DNA from 4 places in the Rhizobium anhuiense bv. trifolii genome. Region 4 is predicted to be linked to each of the others. Evidence: predicted binding sites of a transcription regulator. Region 4 holds the regulator's gene; each other region holds the start of a gene.

Region 1 (5,904 bases), 830 kb from region 4:
TCGGCGGTGAAATGCATGCGTCGGCTCTTTCTTGGTTTCGGCTTGCGGCGGCGTCAAAAAATGTCCGATTTTGACTGTTTTCGGGTATGGCAAGTTTTTAGGAAATTATCTATAAGACCTGCAACCACGCCAGCGGTCGGCGTGAATTTCATCCTTGCGCCGAACTTGGAGCGTCTGTTCCACGTGCGGACAGCGGAAATGGCCGTACCCGCATCCTGATGTGCATTAAGTGCATAGGCGTTCGCACGACTGTGTTGGCTATCAGAAACGGGGTCTCTCGTGTCTAAATCTCTTGACAGTTTCAATTGTCGTTCCACGCTTTCCGTGAACGGGAAGGACTATGTCTATTACAGCCTGCCCAAGGCTGAGGCAAACGGTCTGGCCGGCGTGTCGAAGCTTCCCTATTCGATGAAAGTGCTGCTCGAAAACCTGCTGCGCTTCGAAGACGGCCAGTCGGTCACCAAGCAGCACATCCTGGCCGTCGCCGAATGGCTGAACAACAAGGGTGCGGTCGAAAACGAAATCGCCTATCGCCCGGCGCGCGTGCTGATGCAGGACTTCACCGGTGTTCCCGCCGTCGTCGATCTTGCCGCGATGCGCGACGCGATGGTGTCGCTCGGCGGCGATCCCGAGAAGATCAACCCGCTCGTTCCCGTCGATCTCGTCATCGACCACTCCGTCATCGTCGACGAATTCGGCACGCCGCAGGCTTTCGCCCGTAACGTCGAGCTGGAATACCAGCGCAACGGCGAGCGCTACCGCTTCCTGAAGTGGGGCCAGCAGGCCTTCAAGAACTTCCGCGTCGTGCCTCCCGGCACCGGTATCTGTCATCAGGTCAATCTCGAATATCTCGGTCAGACCGTCTGGACCAAGGAAGAGGACGGCGAGACGATCGCCTATCCCGATACTTGCGTCGGCACAGACAGCCATACGACGATGATCAACGGTCTCGGCGTTCTCGGCTGGGGTGTTGGCGGTATCGAAGCGGAAGCGGCGATGCTCGGCCAGCCGGTCTCGATGCTGCTGCCTGAGGTCATCGGCTTCAAGCTGACCGGCAAGCTCAAGGAAGGCGTCACCGCGACCGACCTCGTTCTCACCGTCGTGCAGATGCTGCGCAAGAAGGGCGTCGTTTCGAAGTTCGTCGAATTCTTCGGCCCCGGCATGGACAACATGCCGCTCGCCGACCGTGCGACGATCGGCAATATGGGCCCGGAATACGGCGCCACCTGCGGCTTCTTCCCGGTCGACGGCGAAACGATCAACTATCTCAACATGTCCGGCCGCACCAAGGACCGTATCGCGCTCGTCGAAGCCTATTCGAAGGCGCAGGGCATGTGGCGTGAGGGCGATGGCTCCGAGCTCGTCTTCACCGACACGCTGGAACTCGATCTCGGTGACGTCGTGCCATCGATGGCCGGCCCGAAGCGTCCGGAAGGCCGCATTTCGCTGGAGAACATCGCTTCCGGTTTCGCCGGCTCGATGGACACGGACTACAAGAAGCCCGGTCAGCTTTCGAACCGCTATGCCGTCGAAGGCACGGATTTCGATCTCGGCCATGGCGACGTGGCGATCGCTGCCATCACCTCCTGCACCAACACCTCCAATCCGTCGGTCCTGATCGCTGCCGGCCTGCTTGCCCGCAACGCTGTTGCCAAGGGCCTGAAGACGAAGCCGTGGGTGAAGACCTCGTTGGCACCGGGAAGCCAGGTCGTCGGCGAATATCTCGCCAAGTCGGGCCTGCAGGCCGACCTCGACAAGCTCGGCTTCAACCTCGTCGGCTTCGGCTGCACCACCTGCATCGGCAATTCCGGTCCGCTGCCGGCGCCGATCTCGAAGACGATCAACGACAAGGGCCTCATCGTTTCCGGCGTTCTCTCCGGCAACCGCAACTTCGAAGGCCGTATCTCGCCCGACGTACAGGCGAACTATCTGGCCTCTCCGCCGCTCGTCGTCGCTTATGCGCTGGCCGGTACGGTGCAGAAGGATCTGACCAAGGAGCCGATCGGCGAGGACCAGAACGGTAATCCCGTTTACCTGAAGGACATCTGGCCGACCTCGAAGGAGGTCCAGGAGTTCATCCTGAAATACGTGACGCGCGAACTCTACGAAAGCAAATATGCCGACGTCTTCAAGGGCGACGTCAACTGGCAAGCCGTCCAGGTTCCGCCGGGCCAGACCTATGCCTGGGACGACAATTCGACCTATGTCCAGAACCCGCCTTACTTCGTCGGCATGGGCAAGAAGGGCACCGGCGTTTCCGACATCAAGGGCGCTCGCGTGCTTGGCCTGTTCGGCGACAAGATCACCACCGACCACATCTCGCCGGCCGGTTCGATCAAGGCGGCATCGCCGGCAGGCGCCTACCTGCTCGGTCACGACGTCGCCGTTGCCGACTTCAATCAGTACGGCACGCGCCGCGGCAACCATGAAGTGATGATGCGCGGCACCTTCGCCAATATCCGCATCCGCAACCACATGCTCGGCCCGAACGGCAAGGAAGGCGGTTACACCATCCACTATCCGTCGAAGGAAGAAACCTCGATCTACGACGCGGCGATGCAGTACAAGCAGGAAGGCGTGCCGCTGGTCATCTTCGCCGGCGTCGAATACGGCAACGGCTCTTCGCGCGACTGGGCTGCCAAGGGCACCAACCTGCTCGGCGTCAAGGCGGTGGTCGCCCAGTCCTTCGAGCGCATCCATCGCTCGAACCTGGTCGGCATGGGCATCATTCCCTTTGTCTTCGAAGAGGGCACGACCTGGCAGAGCCTCGGCCTCAAGGGTGATGAACTCGTCACCATCGAAGGTCTGGAAAAGATCAAGCCGCGCGAGAAGAAGATCGCCAAGATCACCTATGGCGACGGCACCGTGAAGGAGGTTCCGCTGCTGTCGCGCGTCGATACGCTCGACGAAGTGATCTACCTCAACAATGGCGGCATCCTGCAGACGGTTCTGCGCGATCTCGCTGCCTGATTTTCAGAGCATGATGCCGAAAAGTGTGAGCGGTTTTCGGACGACATCATGCTCTTCTTCTTTGATGTAAATCCGGATTCAGATTCATCCGGATTTAGGAGACTTGATTGATAATGGCCGCCGGAGAGCAGTTTCCGGCGGCTTTTCTGTGTGGCGACAGTATTCGGACGGGCTCACGATGATTTGTTTTCCGCAAGTTCCCGTGGAGCTCCGTCTCACCCGTTCGTGACTTTTCGTTTGGACCCGGAAGGATTATTCGTACGTTCATATGTCAGGGCCTGCGGTTCCAACACGCTGTCGGCGCTGAAAAAGAGGTGCAGGTGAATGTCCCCCCGTTTTTTGATTCCGCTGATCGCTGGCGTTGTTCTGTCAGGCCCGCTGCAGGCCGAAGACGGCACGCCGAAAGGTGTCGTTGAACTCTTCACGGCGCAGGGCTGCTCCTCCTGTCCTCCGGCTGATGCGGCTTTCCGCACGCTGGTGAATCAGGGCGATGTCATCGCGCTCGCCTATCATGTCGATTACTGGAATTATCTCGGCTGGGCCGATACGCTGAGCTCCAAGGAAAACACCGAACGGCAATATGGCTATGCCAGAACGATGGGCCGCAGCAACGTCTACACGCCGCAGGCGATCGTCAACGGACGCGGCCATCTGGCCGGCGCCGATCTCAACGGCATCAACAGCAAGATCGACACCTACAGCAGCGAAGGCAACGGGCTGACCGTTCCGATCAACGCCGCGATGCGCGGCGACGAGCTGGAGATCAAGATCGGTGCGGGACAGGGCAAGGCCAATGTCGTGATGGTCTATTTCGACAAGGAAAAGACCATCGACGTCGAAAAGGGCGAGAACAGCGGCCGGAAGCTTTCCTACCTGCACAGCGTCACCAATGTCGAAACCATCGGCATGTGGGACGGCAAGGCAACCAGTCTGACGCTGCCGGCCAGCGTGTTGCAGCGGCCGCAGCTCGAGGGCTGCGCGATCCTGCTGCAATCGGCGACCGCAGACGGCGATCCGGCTGCGATCCTCGGCGCGACCGTTGTCATGGCTGGCAAAAATATCTGAGATTTCATCCGGTTGTGGATGAAGTGCTGGGGCGGCCCGGCCGAGCGTATTCGGGGCTGGGGTTAAGGTCGATACGCTCCGCCGGGCCCTTTGGCGCGCTGGCGCCAAACTGGAATTCATAAATCTCCTGCAAATGAGGCGCTGTTTTGACTGAAATGCGGCGCTGCGGAGAAAGCGTGAGCCTATCCAGGACATCATGCTTTCCGAATTCGGACCCAACTTTTAGAAGGCATGATGCGCAGATTCAAAGTGCTGCAGCGTCTTTGCGCGAGAGACGCGCGGCGCTGTGGTGCGGCCGAATGTGACGGCTGGCGCTCTTGCAATTTGCGGCGGCTCGGGCAAACTGTCACTCTCCTGTCACATGCGGAGGCCTTGGGAGACTGATGACAGATCAGCCGGATTTGCGACACGGCGAAAGCCGCTCCGTCGACAATAGTTCCTCAGTCGTCGTCGATCTCAGGGAATACAAGCAAAGCAAGGACCCGATTCCGGTGACCTTCCACCGGCGCGAACTGGACGCGATCCTCTGGATCTACGGCCGCATGGTCGGTGACGGTGAATGGCGCGACTACGCCATTGATCACCTGAAGGACAGGGCGGTCTTTTCCGTCTTCAAGCGTTCCGGCGAAATGCCGCTCTTCCGCATCGAGAAAAACCCGAAGCTCGCCGCCAAGCAGGGCGCCTATTCCGTCATCAACGTCCACGGCACGATCCTGAAGCGCGGTCACGAGCTGAACCAGGTGCTGAAGGTGTTCGACAAGGCCCTGAAGCTGGTCGACAAATAAGCCGCATCAACCGGTAAACAGCGTGCCGGGATAGGCGGACGGATCCGGATCGGTCGTCATCCCCTCGCCGAGGCCACGCTGCATCAACATCGTATCCAGCCAGCGGCCGTGCTTGTAGCCGGTGCCCCGCATCAGACCGACCTCCTCGAAGCCGGCCTTCCTGTGAAGCGCGATCGAGGCGGGGCTGGCGCCGCCGATGACGGCCGTCATCTGCCGAAAGCCGAGGCCGGTGCAGCGCTCAATCAGCTCGGCAAGCAACGCCTTGCCGATGCCCCGGCCGCGGGCCTCAGGCACGAGATAGATCGAGTCCTCGACCATCCAGCGATAGGCCGGACGCGTGCGAAAGGCGGAAGCATAGGCGTAGCCGAGCAGGGTTCCGTCCGTGCCGATGGCCGCGATGTAGGGATATTGCTGGCTGATGATCGTCGAAAAGCGCAGCGCCATCTCGGCCTCGGAAGGCGGCACGATCTCGTAGCTCGCGACGCCGTTGAGGACGGATTCGCGATAGATATCGGCAATGGCGGGGATATCGGCTTGGGAGGCATCGCGCAGGCGGAATGACATTCGGCGGCATCCATCGGGAAAAGTAAGGTTTCCTAAGACCACTCCGCGAAAGCCTGCGCAACAAAAAAGGCGGCCGAAGCCGCCTTTTCGAACTCAGTCTGCCCTGCTTATTTACGGTTGCCCATGAACTGCAGCAGGAACATGAAGAGGTTGATGAAGTCGAGATAGAGCGTCAGCGCACCCATGATCGCCTTGCGGCCGGCCACGGCAACGTCATCGGCTTCCAGGTACAGTTCCTTGATCCGCTGCGTATCGTAGGCGGTGAGGCCTGCGAAGATCAGAACACCGAGAACGGAGATCGCGAACTGCACAGCCGACGAAGCCAGGAAGATGTTAACAAGCGAAGCGATGATCAGGCCGAACAGACCCATGATCAGGAACGAGCCCATCGCCGACAGGTCACGCTTCGTCGTGTAGCCGTAAAGCGACAGCGCGCCGAAGGAGGCGGCGGTGACGAAGAAGGTCTGAACGACGCTCTGGCCGGTGTAGATCAGGAAGATCGACGAGAGCGACAGGCCGA
Region 2 (5,904 bases), 1.6 Mb from region 4:
GCTCGTGTCAGGTCAGCTCGCTCAGGAGCCCTTGCCGCCGCACTTGCCGGTCGCGACATTGAAGTTGCCGCAGGACATAGGCTTGCGCCAATCGGAGATCAGGTCCTTGGAGTCGGGCAGGTAGTCCGACCATTCGTCGCCGACGACGGCAGGCGTCTGTTGGACGATTTCGAACTGGCCGTCGGCCTGGATTTCACCGATCAGCACCGGCTTGGTGATGTGGTGGTTCGGCATGACGGTGGCATAGCCGCCGGAGAGGTTCGGAACGGTGACGCCGATGATGTTGTCGAGAACGGCATCGGTATTGGTGGTGCCGGCAGCCTGGACAGCTTTGACCCAGGCGTTGAAGCCGATATAGGCGGCTTCCATCGGGTCATTCGTCACGCGCTTGTCGTTCTTGGTGAACGCATGCCATTCCTTGATGAACTTCTTGTTGGCCGGGCTTTCGACCGACTCGAAGTAGTTCCAGGCGGCGAGATGGCCAACGAGCGGCTTGGTGTCGAGACCGGCAAGCTCTTCTTCACCGACCGAGAAGGCGACGACGGGAATATCGGTTGCCTTGATGCCCTGGTTGCCGAGTTCCTTGTAGAAGGGAACGTTGGCGTCGCCGTTGATGGTGGAGACGACGGCAGTCTTCTTGCCGGCCGAGCCGAATTCCTTGATCTTGGCGACTTCAGTCTGCCAGTCGGAGAAACCGAACGGCGTGTAGTTGACGAGAATGTCTTCCTTCGGAATGCCCTTGGCTTCGAGATAGGCTTCGAGGATCTTGTTGGTCGTGCGGGGATAAACGTAGTCGGTGCCTTCGAGCACGAAGCGCTTCACGCCTTCGGTGTTCATCAGGTAGTCGACGGCCGGGATCGCCTGCTGGTTCGGAGCCGCACCGGTGTAGAAGATGTTGCGCGAGGATTCTTCGCCTTCATACTGCACCGGGTAGAAGAGCAGCGAGTTCAGCTCTTCGAAGACCGGCAGCACGGATTTGCGCGAAGACGAAGTCCAGCAACCGAAGACGGCAGCGACCTTGTCCTTTTCGATCAGTTCGCGTGCCTTTTCGGCAAACAGCGGCCAGTCGGAAGCCGGATCGACGACGACGGCCTCGAGCTTCTTGCCGAGAAGGCCGCCCTTCTTGTTCTGCTCGTCGATGAGCATCAGCATGGCATCTTTCAGCGTCGTTTCGGAAATCGCCATGGTGCCGGAGAGCGAATGCAATACGCCGACCTTGATCGTGTCGTCGGCGGCAATCGCCCCGCTGAAAGCGGCCGATGCCGCCATGACGGCGCCGAGCGCAGCACCGGTGATAGTGGTTTTGAGATTCATCAGGTTGAGCCCCTCTTCTTGTTCCGCAACAGGCCGGAAACGGAGATTAACTGTTGCTTAAGGGACTATCGGGTGCTGCAGCGCAAAAACACATACGCAAAATGACGTAGGTGCGGGGGTCAAACAGACAGGCCGGGGCAGGAAGGGCATCCCACAGCAGCGATGCCCTGTCCGCTCGATACCGGAAATTATCCGTCGATCGTCAAGGTAACCGTTGTCGGGCTGTAGGAGAGGCTCGCCTTGTGGCCGGAGACCGTGAGCTTGCCGAAGGTGCCGGTCACGGCATTCGCCTTCAAGATCTCGATCTTCGTTCCCGGCGTCGGGGCATAGCCATCGGCAAGCGTCACGTCGAGATCGCCGGCCAGCACCGCCTTGCCTGCGACGACCAGCGCGCCTGCGCCGTTAGCGCCGAGCGTCGGCTTCGCTGTCGCATTGGCGAGCTGCTGATAATCGCCGCTCACGGTCAACGGCTTATCGGCCGCCAGAACGAGCGAACCGCCATTGACCGTCAGCCCGCCGGTACCGAAGGCCGAGGATGAGCCGGCCACCAGCACGCCATCTTCCAGCACGGTGCCGCCGGCATAGCTGTTGGTGCCCGAAAGCCCGAGAATGCCGCTGCCGCGCTTCACCAGCTTGCCCTTGCCGCCGATACCGTTCCGCCAGGTATCGATCGCATTGAAACCGCCCTTTGCCGCGTCCATCGTCACGGTGACATCCTGCTCGAACGCGCCATAGCCATCGGCGGCGGCAAACAGGTTGAGACGGCCGTAGCCTTCCGCGTCGTCGATGAGCGGATAGCCGGATGCAATCGCCGTTGTGCCAAGCACGTCACGGCGTTGCGCGCCGTCCAGATAGGGCAGACGCGTTTCGAGAAGCGCTTCGGCGCCCTGCGGCACGCGAGCCGGCTGATCGGTCGCATGGATCGTCGGTAGGCCGTAGGTCAGGCGCTTCAGTACGTAAGCGCGGTTGGCGTCATGATCGGCGAAACGGTCTGCCGCGAGCGGCGCTGCATGCGCGGCGACTTCGAGCGCACCCGCATCCGCAACGCCTGATTTGGCGATGAGCCATGCCTGCGCTTGGGCATACGCATCGCTCTTCAGCGCTGAGTTGTCGGCCTTGTTCAGATTGTAGACGACCGTGGCGGTGCCGAGCATGCGGCCGCCCATCACGTCGAGAGGAGAATGCATGCCGGCAAGGATGCGGTCTTCACCCAGTTCGCTGGCGCGCGTGATCATTTCCTGAAAGCGCTGCGGCACGAGATAGGCCATGGCCAGTGCATCCCGCCAGGCTTCCGCCGTATGCCCGCTCGGGAAACCGCCGTCTTCGACCGGCTTGCCGCTTTTGGCGGGCTCCAGCGTCGGGACGACCGACACGTCCTGACTCCAGCGATACGGACGGCCATATTTGAAATAGCGCTTGGCAGGCTCCGTCGAACCGTCGCCGCTTGCGGCGTTGATGAAGTCGATCGCAAGGCCCATGTCCGGGTTGGCATCGGTCTTGTTTTCCGCGTCCGGCTTGCTGCCGGCGCCGCGATTGTTGCCCTTATCGTCGTATTTGACCGTCGTCGCATCAGCCGCCACCTCGGTGATCGTGGTGGTCTGCTTCGAGCCGGCCTTCCAGGCATCCGTCAGCGGACCGAGACCATCGACGATGCTGGCATTCTTGCCGCGCCGATCGTCGAGATAGGCGGCCAACGCCTGATCGGCCGTCCGCGCCCGCGTCGCATTGACGACATAGGCGATGTTGGCGTCATGGACGGCCTGGTTGACGATATGGCCGTCGGTCTTGCTGGCGGGAATACCGTCCCAATCCGTCTTGGCAACCGCCGGACAATTGTCCTTGGCCGGGGCTTCGACACCCGCATCGACGAAAGGCGTGCGCGGGGTCCAGATTTCGAGGAAGCCGGAGAGGAGGTGAACGGCGGCATTGGTGTCCGCCGTCGAGAAGCAGGCGTCACCACGTTTGTTGGTGTTTCCAGCCTCCGCATAAGGAACTTTCGCCGCCGTGGCCTGCTCGGCGCTGGCAAGCGATGGCACGATGGAAAGAAGGCAGACAAGGGCGGTGCTCAGGCGGCAAAGGCTTAAAACAGACATGGTGATACCCGAAATGGTTGAACGAACGCCGGGAGAGTTAGAGCGCTTATGTGACAGATCAATTGCAAAAATATTGCCATTCTGTGAACCAGCCGGCACCCGCCTCTTGCCTTTCCCGCCCATCCCGCCAAAACTGCCGGAGAGACGATGAGCCCCAACCGGAATGCCGAAAGGAAGACATGGCAGCGCGCCAACGCATCATTCCGGTAAGACGCGAATATAATCGCTGGGTCGCCAACCAGACGCTGGAAGATTACGCGCTGCGCTTCACCGCCAAAAGCGCCCGCCATTTCTCCTCGCAGCGCATCTCGCAGACGGCGATCGGCGCGATTTCCTTTCTGGCGCTTGAGGCGATCGGCGGTGCGATCACCCTCTCCTACGGCACCACCAACGCCTTTTATGCCATTATCGTCGCCAGCATCGCCATGTTGGCGATCGGCTTGCCGATCAGCCGCTACGCCATCCGCCACGGCGTCGACATCGATCTGCTGACGCGCGGCGCGGGCTTCGGCTATATCGGCTCGACCATCACCTCGCTGATCTATGCGAGCTTCACCTTCATGCTGTTTGCGATCGAGGCATCGATCATGTCCGGGGCGCTGGAGCTTACCCTCGGCATCCCGCTCTGGATCGGCTACATCATCAGCGCCGTCATGGTGATCCCGCTGGTGACGCACGGCGTGCGGCTGATCAGCAAGTTCCAGCTGATGACCCAGCCCTTCTGGATCGTGCTGAATATTCTGCCCTTCATCTTCATCGCCTTTTTGGACTGGGAAAAATTCGACCTCTGGCGCGCCTTCGCCGGCATTCGTCACGCCTCAGGCCCGCCGGGCACCATCGCCGAATTCGATCTGGTCGAGTTCGGCGCGGCCTCCGCCGTCATCCTGGCGCTGATGTCGCAGATCGGTGAACAGGCCGACTTCCTGCGCTTCCTGCCGCCGGACCCGCAGCGCAAGTGGCGCCATCGCCTGGCGGTCTTTCTGGCCGGCCCCGGCTGGGTCATCATCGGCGCGCCGAAGCTGCTTGCCGGCTCCTTCCTGGTCGTGCTGACCTTCACCTCGGGCGTCCCCCTCGACCGCGCCGCCGACCCGGCGCAAATGTATCTGACCGCCTTCGGCTACATGGTCCCCTGGCACAATGCGGCGCTGCTGTTGATGGCCGCCTTCGTCGTCGTCTCGCAGCTGAAGATCAACGTGATGAACGCCTATGCCGGCTCGCTCGCCTGGTCGAATTTCTTCTCGCGGCTGACCCACAGCCACCCCGGCCGTGTCATCTGGCTGGTCTTCAACGTCGCCATCGCCCTGCTTCTGATGGAACTCGGCATCTACCGGCTGCTGGAGGAGACGCTCGGCATCTTCTCGATCATCGCCATGGCCTGGCTGTGCACGATCTCCGCCGATCTGTTCATCAACAAGCCGCTGGGGCTGGCTCCCCCCGGCATCGAGTTCAAGCGCGCCCACCTCTACGACATCAATCCCGTCGGCCTCGGCGCCATGACGCTGTCGGCGACGGTATCGCTGATTGCCCATTTCGGCGCCTTCGGCGAGATCGCCGCCTCGCTCGCTCCCTATATCACCCTGGTCATCGCGCTGATCGCGTCGCCCGTCATCGCCTGGGCGACCAAAGGCAAATTCTATCTCGCCCGCAAGCCGCGCCAGAGCTGGAAGAACCTGACGAACATCACCTGCTCGGTCTGCGAACACCCGTTCGAGCCGGAGGACATGGCCTGGTGCCCGGCCTATGCCGCACCGATCTGCTCGCTCTGCTGCTCACTCGACAGCCGCTGCCACGACATGTGCAAGCCGGCCGCCCGTTTCAACGCGCAGGTCGGCACCGTCGCTAAGGCGCTGCTGCCGGATACCATTGTCGGAAAGCTGACGACGCGCCTCGGCCGTTACGGCATCGCCGTCGTGCTGGCATTGACCGCCATCGGCGCGATCCTGGCGATGATCGCCCATCAGGTCGCCGCCGCCTCACCCGAGACGGCCGAGGTCGTCAACCGGACGATCCTCATCGTCTTCTTCGTCTTCTCGGTGATCTCAGGCGTCGTCTGCTGGTTCTATGTGCTCGCCCATGACAGCCGCGTCGTCGCCGAGGAGGAATCCTCGCGCCAGAACACGCTGCTGCTCAAGGAAATCGCCGCCCACAAGAAGACCGACGCCGCCCTGCAGAATGCCAAGGAGACGGCCGAGGCCGCCAACCGCGCCAAGAGCCGCTATGTCGTCGGGCTCAGCCATGAATTGCGCACGCCGCTGAACGCCGTGCTCGGCTATGCCCAGATTCTCGAGCGCGACGAGACCATCCCGGCGCCGCGCCAATCCTCGATCAAGGTCATCCGCCGCAGCGCCGAACACCTTTCCGGGCTGATCGACGGCCTGCTCGATATCTCCAAGATCGAGGCCGGCCGCCTGCAGGTCTATTCCAACGAGATCAACATCCAGGATTTCCTCGACCAGATCGTCGATATGTTCCGCCCGCAAGCGCAGGCAAAAGGGCT
Region 3 (5,904 bases), 1.0 Mb from region 4:
GCCAAGACGGGCGGCGTCGAATCCAGGGAAATGCTGCGCACCTTCAATTGCGGCGTCGGCATGATCGCCGTCGTTGCCGTCGAGAACGTCGCGGCCGTTTCGGCCGCCCTCGAAGCCGAGGGCGAGACTGTGATCACGCTCGGCCGCATGATCGCCCGCGACGAAGGCGCTGCCGGCACGGTCTACAAGGGCACGCTTGCGATATGAGCGCACCGCGCAAACGCGTCGTCGTCTTCATATCAGGCAGCGGCTCCAACATGATGGCGTTGGTTGCGGCGGCGAAGGCCGCCGACTATCCGGCCGAGATCGTCGGGGTGATCTCCGACAAGGCGGATGCCGGCGGGCTTGCCAAGGCTGATGCCGAAGGCATCGCCACCTTCGCTTTCCCCCGCAAGGACTACGCCAGCAAGGACGCGCATGAGGCGGCGATCTTTTCGGCGCTCGACGAGCTTTCGCCCGACATTCTGTGCCTGGCAGGCTACATGCGGCTACTGACGGCAACTTTCATCCAGCGTTACGAAGGCCGGATGCTCAACATCCACCCTTCCCTGCTGCCGCTGTTTCCCGGCCTGCATACGCATCAGCGGGCGATCGACGCCGGGATGCGGATCGCGGGCTGCACGGTGCATTTCGTCACCGAGGGCATGGATGAAGGGCCGGTGATCGGCCAGGCGGTCGTACCGGTTCTCTCGGGCGACACAGCCGAAAGCCTTGCCGCGCGTGTGCTCACCATCGAACATCAAATCTATCCGCAGGCGCTGCGGCTGTTTGCCGAAGGCCGGGTGACGATGGAAGGCGGCAAGGCCGTCGGCGCGGAGGCCTCGACCGCCGCACCCAAGGCACAGCTGATTTCGCTGATCGGCGACCGCGCTTAGATTGCTGCGCTATTTTCTGAAAGCCTGTAACTTTATCAGGTCTTCCCTACTGATCTCAACACCGGAGCTTTCGGAAAGAATTGAGCAGCGCTCGCCGCTATGACCCCAAAATAATCACAGAGGTCAGCCAACTGATTCCATCCTGTGGTATCAGGTATTCTTGATTCTCCTTCTGAGCCATCGCTTGGCCACCAGAACAATATTTCCAATGATTACGTAAGAGGACAAAAACAATAGAGGAAGGTGAATCGCGACCGAGCCGTAACCTCCCCTCTCACACAGCGTCTCTACTGAAGCTTGACTTAAAACAATCTTGGATCCGCTCAATATCGTAGCAAATGTATAGTTGAATATTACAAAATATATTACAACAAAAACAAATATTCCCCTGTCATATATATAACAAAAAACAACAGAAATCAAAGAAATAAATATCAGAACAAATCCTGGATACTTATATACAAATATAATCGCATTCAATAAGGAAGCAGCCGATTTTTCGCATTGTATATATTTGCCACCTATATAGACTTTCGGGATACCATATTGGTTGTCGTAGTAAATTGACACAACAATTACACATATTGTCGCGATTCCACTTAAAACGAGCGGCAGCAGCCCCCACTCCTTGTGCAGCAATCTCGGCTCAGATGACATCTTGACTCCGCATCGTTGGCGTCTTGTTCCGGAGTTATGTGATAGTCGGGGTACCGTCGACGAGAAAGCCAGCTTAGCCGGGATCTCGTCATTCTGTGGTGGAGGGATTATTTCGACGCTCAGACGTGCAGCTAAGCCGCCAAAGCCCGCAGCGGATGCAGCGTGCCGTCGCTGTAGACGAAGCGGCCGGCGCGGAAAGTGGCGCGGATGCGGTTGATATCGCCCGGTTCGACCACGACGAGATCGGCGCGCTGACCAAGGGCGATCTCGCCACGATCCGACAGACCGGCCGAGCGGGCCGCATTGCCGGTCGCCATGGCAACGGCTGCCGGCAGGCCGCCTTCCACCATGTCGGCAAGCTTGAAGATGCCGGGCACGAAGGCGGCCGGATGATAATCGGCGGCGATGACGCTGAGCAGGCCGGCCCTTGCGGCATCGAGGGCGCTGAGATTGCCCGACATCGACTGGCCGCGCAGCGCGTTCGGCGCGCCCATCAGCGTCCAGAGGCCACGGCGGCGCGCCTCTTCCGCCGCAGGCGCCGTGACCGGAAACTCGCTGATGGTCACGCCGAGATCATGCATTTCGGCGACCTTTTCGACGCTGTCATCGTCATGCGAGGCAAGCGACAGCTTGTGCTTCAGCGACAGCGCGACAATCTCCTTCAGCTTGGCCTCGATGTCAGGATTGTTGCGCATGGCGATGCGCTTGGCGACGATCTCCGCCGCCATGTCCTCTGAGATGGCGCGGCGCTCGGAAATGCTGAGGATGTAGCTCTGCAGATTGTTGTATTGGCCCTGGCCCGGCGTGTGGTCGGTCAGCGACACCATGTCGATCTGGTCGGCATTCAGCAGACGCTCGAGTGCCGGGGCTGCACCGACATTGGTGATTTCGTAGCGGGCATGGACGCGGTGGTCGATCAGCAGATCATCGCGCAGACGGTTGATGCCCTCGATCACTGCCGAGGTCGTCTCCAGCGAACGGACATGGCCGTAGACGCTCTCGGTCGCAAAAGAGACGGCGGCAAAGGCGGTCGTGACACCGGCGGCGGCAAGCTTCTTGTCGAGTTCGTGGATGCCGAAATCGATCGGCATCGTCGCGTTCGGCCGCGGGGCGATCTCGCGCTCGATCATGTCGCCGTGCAGATCGACGAATCCGGGCATCAGCAGCCGTCCGCCGCCATCGACGGCAGCGGCGGCGACCGGCTCCGGCCTGATCTCAGCGATGACGCCATCCTCAACACGCACGGCACCTTCACTCACCACCTCGTTTGGGAGAACGAGAGTGAAATTGCTGAGCCACATGGGCTTTCTCCTGACCGCATCCGATGATTGACAAGCCGCAGCGGATAAAACCGCTTCGTGACAGTCGTATGAAATTTCGAGCGCGATCACCTTAAAGCGGAAACTTGCGCTTTGGAATTGGTTGAATGCGCTCGCCGCGCGGATTCACGACCATCGTTTCAAACAGCGCGAGTCTCGAATCCAGCGACCTGGAGCCTTCGAATTGACTAGTTATAAATAAACTAGTAGTATTATTACTATGACATCTATCAAACGCTCTCCAGTCGCGCTCGCCGTCCTTGCAATGCTCATGGAAGAGCCAATGCATCCTTACCGAATGCAGCGGCTCATCAAGGAGCGCGGCAAGGACGAAGTGATCAATGTCACGCAGAGGACGAGCCTTTATCAAACAATCCAGCGGCTCGAACGCGAGGGCTTGATCATCCCGCGGAAAACAGTCCGGGACGACAAGCGTCCAGAGCGAACCGTGTACGAGATAACCGAGAAAGGCCGCGAAATCGCGCTGGAATGGATGCGGGCGATATTGTCGACCCTGACGCGAGAATATCCGGAATTCCCCGCGGCGATGTCATTTCTTCCGCTGCTTACGCCTGATGATGTGGCGAGCCAGCTTGAGCTCAGAGCAAAAGCCATCGAGTCGGAACTTCGCAGGATCGACGACGTCTTGCAGGAAGCTCAGGCTGTTCCAAGGCTCTTCCTTCTCGAGATGGAATATCTCCGAGCGATCCACGCAGCCGAATTATCCTGGGTCAGTGGCATTGTCGGGGACCTCAGCGCCCAGCGTATCACCTGGACAGAGGAGTGGTTGAGACAGATCGCCGCCAAATTCTCCATCGCCCCCAAACTCGACTAGGACCAACACCATGAAGGTTTTGATTATCGGCGCCGGGACCGGCGGTTTGGCACTCGCACATCTGCTTAAGCAGGCTGGGGTTTGCATAGCGGTATATGAGCGCGACTTTGCGCCGAGCACCGACAGTGGTGGTTATCGCGTCGGCATCAGCCCGGCTGGAAGCCGCGCGCTAAAAGCCTGTGTCCCCGGCGAACTCTACGATCTCTATGTCGCCACCTGCGCCAGGTCGCCACGCTATTTCAACATGCTCACTGAACAACTGGGCGAAGTCCTGAGCTTCGATATCGATGATGCAGGCCCGAACACTCTCGACGGTGAAAAGAACGTCATTCGAAAGACGCTGAGGCGGGTTCTGCTCAGAGGACTTGAAGACGACGTCTTCTTCGGGAAGACGCTTCAAAGTTACACAAACAGCGCCGACGGGTCGGTCATAGCTTGCTTTCAGGATGGAAGTCTCGCGACGGGAGATGTACTGGTGGGCGCTGACGGCACGAATTCGACTGTACGCAAGCAACGTCTGCCGGAAGCGCGTCTGGAAGACACGGGGATCGTGTCGCTCGGGGGCAAAATTCCGATGACGGTCGCGACGAAAGCTCTGCTGTCGGACAAAATGTTTCAAGGCATGTCGCTGATCATGGCGCCGATGGGCTTCGGCGCAATCATTCACTCGCTCGAGTTCGCCGACACTAGAAGCGACCCAGGTTTTGTTGCTCGTTGGCCGGACTTCGTCGAAGCACTCGACGAGGACAGCGTCGGTTGGGGAGTATGGGGCGCTCGGCAGAACTGGCCGCAGGACCCGACCGGTCTGAGCGGCGAACAATTGAGAGAACTGGGCTTGAAACTCACCCGGGACTGGCATCCGCACTTACATGCGCTCATTCAGATGACGGAGCCCTCGACGATCCACGATATCAGGATGAGAACCGCCGTCCCGCTGACGCCTTGGGCGAGTTCGAATGTCACTCTGCTCGGTGACGCCGTCCATACGATGACGCCAGGACGAGGCGCGGGCGCCAATACCGCGCTTCGCGATGCCGCACTGCTCGGACGCATGCTGGTTGAAGCGAACCAAGGGCGAAAACCGCTTGTCGAAGCCATACATGCCTACGAAGTCGAGATGCTTCGCTACAGTACCGAAGCAATCCGAGAATCGAAAAAGCAGATGGATGCCAGCGACCTGGTCCATCGGCCGATTGTCGGCAGACTTCAACTCGCTGTCACGCGCGGCGTAATGCGCATCATCAATGCGGTACCTGCACTGAAGCAGCGCGCCTTTCAGCAGATGATGCGAGTTCGCGGAGAAAACTAAACGGGTCGCGAATCATGTCGATCCGCCCAAAGTAACTTGACGAACCAGGTCTCGATCGCCTTACCCGCTAACGAAGTTTGCCCCTGTTCAACAGCGCCCATTGCAAGAGCACGATCGTCTTGGCGTCGAAGATCTCGCCAGTTTCGATCATTGCCGCGGCGGCGTCGAGCGGGACTTCGAGAACCTCGATATCCTCGTGCTCTTCGTCCAGGCCGCCGCCTTCCGCCACGCGGTCGGCGGTGTCGATGAGGGCTGCGAAGAAGTGGACGACCTCGGTGACGGCGCCCGGCGAGGTATAGGATTTGAACAGGAAGCGCGCGTCGCGCAGGCGATAGCCGGTCTCCTCCATCGCCTCGCGGCGGATCGCCGCCTCGGGATGATCATCATCGAGAAGGCCGGCCGGCACCTCGATTGTCCAGGCGGGATCGCCGTTGAGATGAACAGGGAGGCGGAACTGGCGGACGAGCACGACAAGGTCGCGCTTGGGATCATAAAGCAGGATGCAGGCGGCGGGCGTGCGGTGATAGACTTCCCGCTTCAACCGCTGGGTTGCGCCCTTGCGGTCGATATAATCGAGCAGGTAGCTGGCGAGCCGCGTCCACCCATTCGACAGAGTTTGCTCGCCGGCGATCTTCACGCGTGATGTCGGCTGCATCATGCTGCGTCCCTGCGAAGCCAGACCTTGTTGTCGTGCACGGCCGCCCCGCCATAGGGTGCGACGGGATCGGCGCCGGTCAAGACATTGATGCCCTCGCCATCGACATGCGCCTTGTTCGGCCAAAGCCCCTCGGCGATCAGCACGCCGGATTTCACTTCGGTGGTGATGCGGGCGTGGATGCGCAGATCGCCGCGGCTGTTGCCAATGCGAACGAGATCGCCATGGGCGATGCCATTGGCTTCGGCGTCGGC
Region 4 (5,904 bases):
GTGTCGCCGATCGTCTCGGCGCGGCCGAGCTGCATCTCGGTGCCGGACAGGAACAGCGTTTCGCCGCCGAGCTGGCGCATGCCGACATCGAAGGAGACGCGGGTGCGCGTCGACGGCTTCTCGAAGATCATCGCCAGCATCTTGCCGGCGAGCGGCTTGTCGCCCGTGCCGGCCTTGAAGGCCTGCTTGCGGGCGAGCGCATCGTTCATGATGGTTCTGAGATCGGCTGACGTGACCGCCGAAAGATCGAGGAAATGTTTAGGAGCCATAGTCTTCTTACCTGTGCTGCGCCCGCAGGCGGCAATCCCTTCAAGCCGTCTTCTTGACCTTGGAGGCGCGAATGCTCTCGGCAGCGCGCTCGATGCGGGCAAGGCCCTCGCGGGCTTCCTCGGCGGTGACCACGAGGGGCGGAAGAAGACGGATGACATTGTCGCCGGCGGGCACGCCGAGCAGATGGGCGGCGCGGATCGCCTGCAGCAGTTCGGCTGAGGGAATGGCGGCCTTGACGCCGAGCAACAGCCCCTCACCTCTGATATCCTCGATCACATCGGGATAACGGTCCTTCAGCGAGGCGAGGCCCTGGCGGAAGACAAGCGCGACGTCGCGCACCTGCTGGAGGAAGCCATCGGCGAGAATGATGTCGAGCACGGCGCTGCCGACGGCCATGGCGAGCGGATTGCCGCCATAGGTCGAGCCGTGCGTGCCGGCCTTCATGCCGGAGGCAGCCTCTGCTGTGGCAAGGCAGGCGCCGAGCGGGAAACCGCCGCCGATTCCCTTGGCGACCGCCATGATGTCGGGGGTGACGCCCGACCATTCATGGGCGAAGAGCCTGCCGGTGCGCCCGACCCCGGTCTGGACCTCGTCGAGGATCAGCAGCAGGCCATTTTCGTCGCAGATCTGGCGAAGCGCCTTCATGAATTCGGGGGTGGCCGGACGCACGCCGCCCTCGCCCTGCACCGGCTCGATGAGAATTCCGGCGGTGGCATCGGTGATCGCGGCGCGCACCGCTTCGATGTCGCCGAAAGCCACCTGATCGAAACCCGGCGCCTTGGGGCCGAAGCCCTCAAGATATTTCTCCTGGCCGCCGGCGGCGATCGTCGCCAGCGTCCGGCCGTGAAAGGCGCCCTCGAAGGTGATGATATGGAAGCGCTCGGGATGACCCTTGGAATACTGATAACGGCGCGCCGTCTTGATCGCGCATTCGAGCGCCTCGGCGCCCGAATTGGTGAAGAACACCTTGTCGGCGAAGGTGGCGTCGGTCAGCCGTTTGGCCAGACGCTCCTGGCCGGGGATCTCATAGATGTTGGAGAGATGCCAGACCTTGTCGGCCTGCTCCTTCAGCGCGCCGACCACATGCGGATTGCTGTGGCCGACCGAAGTGACGGCGACGCCGGCGCCGAAATCGAGATATCGCTCGCCGCTTTCGGTGATCAGCCACACGCCCTCGCCTCGCTCGAACCGCAACGGGGCACGAGAATAGGTGTCATAAAGCGGCGCGGCTTCAGCCATAGCGCGATCTCCCATCGATGTTATCAAGCTCCGGACTCCGGCTAAGAAAACCAGGCCCGAAAAATCAAAAATGCCGCCTTGCGGCGGCGACTGGCACTATTTCCTTTTCGCGCTGCAATGTCAACAAAACTGCGCCCTTAGCGCATGCAGCAAGCTTGTACAGCAGCATTATCCGTCCTCAACAGGCATTATTGCAGAAATGCCACGCCGGGGCAGCAAGTTGGGGAAAACTTGAAATTCGATTCATCCGGATTCATGCGACTCTTGTCACGGAGTCAGCCTCACACTAGGTTAAAGTTCAATTACTAGACTGCATGCGGCGGAACTAGTCACCAAAATTGATCAAGCGTTTCTTGTTTCGGAGCCTTCCGGGACAACGGTGAGGGATTCTGCCATCACCAACGCAAAAGGTGGAGACAGGGCATGAACTGGACAGACGAGCGGGTCGAGAAACTCAAGAAGCTCTGGGCCGAAGGACTGAGCGCCAGCCAGATCGCGGCACAACTTGGTGGCGTCAGCAGAAACGCGGTCATCGGCAAGGTGCATCGGCTGAGCCTCCCCGGCCGTGCCAAGGCCGGCGGTACCGCCAATGCCGCCCGAACGCCGAAACGCAATACTTCTGCGCCGCGCGCGCCGAACTACGCCTCACGGGTCGCCACTCGCACCGTTACCCGCCAGCAGGGCGCGACGATGCTGAAGGAAGAGATCGAGATCGAAACGATCGAGGAAATGGAATACGTGCCGAGAGGCAACGTGGTCGTTCCGATTTCCCGACGCCTCGGCCTGACGGAACTGACCGAACGCACCTGCAAGTGGCCGGTCGGCGATCCGCTGAAGGACGACTTCCACTTCTGCGGCTGCGAATCCCCCGACAATTCGCCCTATTGCAGCTATCACCAGAAGCTTGCCTACCAGCCGGTCAACGAACGCCGCCGGGCAGCAGCGCGGGCCAGCTGAGCGGGTAACATCGCCGCACATGAGAAACGGGCCGACTGGCCCGTTTTTTTGTGGTTATTGGTTCGCGCGGATGGCTGCCCCTCATCCGCCTGCCGGCACCTTCTCCCCGCTTGCGGGGCGAAGGGGATATGCCGCGACCTCTCCGTTCCCCGCTAACCTGTCGCAGGGCACGTCCCCTCGCCCCGTTTTACGGGGAGAGGGTTAGGGTGAGGGGCAGACGCTAGCTCGAGCGACGTTGTCAGCAATCAGAATGGAGGCCCTCAGGCTTCCATCGAATAACCGGCGCCGCGGACGGTGCGGATGACGTCCTGCATGTTGGAGAAATTCAGCGCCTTGCGCAGGCGGCCGACATGGACGTCGACGGTGCGTTCGTCGACATAGATATCGTGGCCCCAGACACCGTCGAGAAGCTGCGAGCGGGAGAAGACCCGGCCCGGCGACGACATCAGGAATTCCAGCAGGCGGAATTCGGTGGGGCCGAGGCGGACTTCGCGGGTCTTGCGATGGACCCGGTGGGTTTCGCGGTCGAGTTCGATATCGCCGCATTTCAGCACCGTCGACAGCACCTCGGGACGGGCGCGGCGCAGCATCGCCTTGACGCGGGCAACGAGCTCGGGGGTCGAGAAGGGCTTGACGACATAATCGTCGGCCCCCGTCGAAAGCCCGCGGACGCGCTCGCTCTCTTCGCCGCGCGCCGTCAGCATGATGATCGGCAGGCGCTCGGTTTCCGGCCGCATGCGCAGGCGCCGGCAGAGTTCGATGCCGGAGACGCCAGGCAGCATCCAATCGAGGATGAGCAGATCGGGCGTGCGCTCCTGAAGCCGCATTTCGGCTTCGTCGCCACGAAGGATGGTATCGACCTCGAAGCCTTCCGCTTCGAGATTGTAGCGAAGAAGCACGCTCAGGGCTTCCTCGTCTTCAACAACTGCAACTCTCGGGATCATGCGTGTCGGTCTCCTCGCGCATGATCCTTGAACCGGGGATGGTTCAAGCAATGCACCCTGCGCAAATTCAGAATTGGCTGCGACCTCTTTGCGCGCCCCGGATGGGCGCGCACGCAAGCTTCTAGCCCGGCCGTCCGGCCCGGGCGGTTATTCGGTTACCGCGCCGACGGTGTTGGCGCTGTCGTCTTTCGGACGATCGCCTTCCGGCTGCGCACCTGTCGCCATGTAAAAGATCGTCTCGGCGATGTTGGTGGCGTGGTCGCCGATGCGCTCGATGTTCTTGGCGCAGAAGAGAAGATGCGTGCAGCTGGTGATGTTGCGCGGATCTTCCATCATGTAGGTCAGGAGCTCGCGAAACAGCGAGGTGTACATCGCGTCGATCTCGTTGTCGCGTTCGCGGATCGCGTTCGCCTTGTCGGCGGAGCGATTGGTGTAGACATCGAGCACTTCCTTGAGCTGGACGAGCGCCAGTTCGGAGAGATGCTCGAGGCCGCGGGCGAGCTTGCGGGGAACGCCGGTGCTTTGGACGGCGATGACGCGTTTGGCGGTGTTCTTGCCGAGGTCGCCGACGCGTTCGAGATCGGCGGCGATGCGGATCGAGCCCATGATTTCGCGCAGGTCCGCGGCCATCGGCTGACGGCGGGCGATGGTGACGATCGCCTTGTCGCCGATTTCGCGTTCGGCGTGATCGAGGATCACATCGTCGGAGATGACCTTCTGCGCCAGCGCGGTATCGCCGTTGACCAGCGCCCGCACGGCTTCGGCGACCATCTGCTCGGCCAGGCCGCCCATTTCGGAAATCCGCCTGGACAGGAACTTCAGATCATCATCATAGGCAGAATAAATATGTGTCGATGCCATGGGGCTTTATCCTCGAATAACGGAAAGGCTTGGTGACGCCAGGATCAGCCGAAGCGACCCATGATGTAATCCTGGGTGCGCGGATCGTCCGGATTGGTGAACATCTTGTCGGTGTCGTTCTCCTCGACGAGATTGCCGAGGTGGAACATGGCGGTGCGCTGCGAGACGCGCGCGGCCTGCTGCATGGAGTGGGTAACGATGACGATCGTGTAGTTCTCGCGCAGCTCGTGGATCAGTTCCTCGACCTTGGCGGTGGCGATCGGGTCGAGCGCCGAGCAGGGCTCGTCCATCAGGATGACCTCAGGGCTGACGGCGACGGCACGGGCAATGCAGAGGCGCTGCTGCTGACCGCCGGACAGGCCGGTGCCGGATTCATGCACGCGGTCCTTGACCTCGTTCCAGAGGCCGGCGCGCTGCAGGCTGGTCTCGACGATCTGGTCGAGATCGGCCTTCGACTTGGCCAGGCCATGGATGCGCGGGCCGTAGGAGACGTTTTCGTAGATCGTCTTCGGAAACGGGTTCGGCTTCTGGAAGACCATGCCGACGCGGGCGCGAAGTTCGACGACGTCGATATCCGGATCATAGATATCGTCGGTATCGAGCGTGATCTTGCCGGTGACGCGGCATCCGTCGATCGTGTCGTTCATGCGGTTGAGGCTCCGCAGGAAGGTCGACTTGCCGCAGCCGGACGGGCCGATCAGGGCGGTTACGGTGTTTTCGCGGATGTTCAGGTTCACATCGAAAAGCGCGCGCTTTTCGCCGTAGTAAACCGAGACATCCTTTCCGATCATCTTATACGGGACGTTGCTCATCTTGTGATCCAGCGCCTTTTCAACTGCAGCTTCCGTCAACATGTTCATGATGTTTAACTCCGTTTACCAGCGGCGCTCGAAGCGACGACGCAAGAGGATGGCGCCCATGTTCATGACGATCAGGAACAGGAGCAGAACGATGATGGCACCCGAAGTACGCTCGACGAAGGCACGTTCGGCCTCGTTGGCCCACATATAGACCTGTACGGGCAGAGCCGTCGAGGGATCGAGCGGCGTCGTCGGCGCGTTGGCGACGAAGGCGACCATGCCGATCAGGAGCAGCGGCGCGGTTTCGCCGAGCGCATGCGCCAGGCCGATGATCGTGCCGGTGAGGATGCCGGGCATGGCGAGCGGCAGAACGTGGTGGAACACCATCTGCATCTTGGAAGCCCCGAGGCCGAGGGCTGCGGCGCGGATCGACGGCGGCACGGCGCGAAGAGCGGCACGCGTGGCGATGATGATCGTCGGCAGGGTCATCAGCGTCAGCACCAGGCCGCCGACCAGCGACGCCGAGCGCGGCAGGCCGATGAAGTTGATGAAGACGGACAGACCGAGCAGACCGTAGACGATCGAGGGAACCGCGGCGAGGTTGTTGATGTTGACCTCGATCAGGTCCGTCAGCTTGTTCTTCGGCGCAAACTCCTCGAGATAGATCGAGGCGGCGACGCCGATCGGCAGCGACAGCACCAGCACGATCAGCATCAGGTAGAGCGAGCCGATGAGGGCGACGCCAAGGCCTGCGGCCTCCGGACGGCTGGAGTTGCCGTTGACGAAGAGGCCGGTGTTGAACTGCTTGTGAAGAGCGCCGCTCGCCTTCAGCT

What was found. Region 4 encodes PhoB, which activates phosphate uptake and scavenging genes when phosphate is short. Its sites were predicted from a motif close to TGTCATNNANCTGTCAT; they were not measured.
Region 1: a site for PhoB is predicted at 4,380-4,396, ahead of NE851_RS08705 (DUF2794 domain-containing protein). Genes of this name have one in related genera too.
Region 2: a site for PhoB is predicted at 3,458-3,474, ahead of NE851_RS28330 (acid phosphatase). Genes of this name have one in related genera too.
Region 3: a site for PhoB is predicted at 2,891-2,907, ahead of NE851_RS17780 (alpha-D-ribose 1-methylphosphonate 5-triphosphate diphosphatase). Genes of this name have one in related genera too.

The regions. Positions count from the first base shown of each region.
Region 1 covers NZ_CP098803.1:1,050-6,953, reverse strand. Annotated here, with positions in the region: gene ccmA (heme ABC exporter ATP-binding protein CcmA) at 1-17, opposite strand, end outside; gene acnA (aconitate hydratase AcnA) at 280-2,970, shown strand; gene NE851_RS08710 (DUF1223 domain-containing protein) at 3,295-4,035, shown strand; gene NE851_RS08705 (DUF2794 domain-containing protein) at 4,419-4,820, shown strand; gene NE851_RS08700 (GNAT family N-acetyltransferase) at 4,827-5,384, opposite strand; gene NE851_RS08695 (Bax inhibitor-1/YccA family protein) at 5,492-5,904, opposite strand, start outside.
Region 2 covers NZ_CP098803.1:3,972,999-3,978,902, forward strand. Annotated here, with positions in the region: gene urtA (urea ABC transporter substrate-binding protein) at 22-1,314, opposite strand; gene NE851_RS28330 (acid phosphatase) at 1,503-3,407, opposite strand; gene NE851_RS28335 (hybrid sensor histidine kinase/response regulator) at 3,587-5,904, shown strand, end outside.
Region 3 covers NZ_CP098803.1:1,848,536-1,854,439, reverse strand. Annotated here, with positions in the region: gene purM (phosphoribosylformylglycinamidine cyclo-ligase) at 1-207, shown strand, start outside; gene purN (phosphoribosylglycinamide formyltransferase) at 204-875, shown strand; gene NE851_RS17780 (alpha-D-ribose 1-methylphosphonate 5-triphosphate diphosphatase) at 1,664-2,833, opposite strand; gene NE851_RS17775 (PadR family transcriptional regulator) at 3,072-3,686, shown strand; gene NE851_RS17770 (FAD-dependent oxidoreductase) at 3,697-4,995, shown strand; gene NE851_RS17765 (NUDIX domain-containing protein) at 5,063-5,653, opposite strand; gene NE851_RS17760 (molybdopterin oxidoreductase family protein) at 5,650-5,904, opposite strand, start outside.
Region 4 covers NZ_CP098803.1:830,858-836,761, reverse strand. Annotated here, with positions in the region: gene argF (ornithine carbamoyltransferase) at 1-269, opposite strand, end outside; gene NE851_RS12700 (aspartate aminotransferase family protein) at 310-1,509, opposite strand; gene NE851_RS12695 (GcrA family cell cycle regulator) at 1,933-2,466, shown strand; gene phoB (phosphate regulon transcriptional regulator PhoB) at 2,727-3,410, opposite strand; gene phoU (phosphate signaling complex protein PhoU) at 3,558-4,271, opposite strand; gene pstB (phosphate ABC transporter ATP-binding protein PstB) at 4,316-5,131, opposite strand; gene pstA (phosphate ABC transporter permease PstA) at 5,147-5,904, opposite strand, start outside.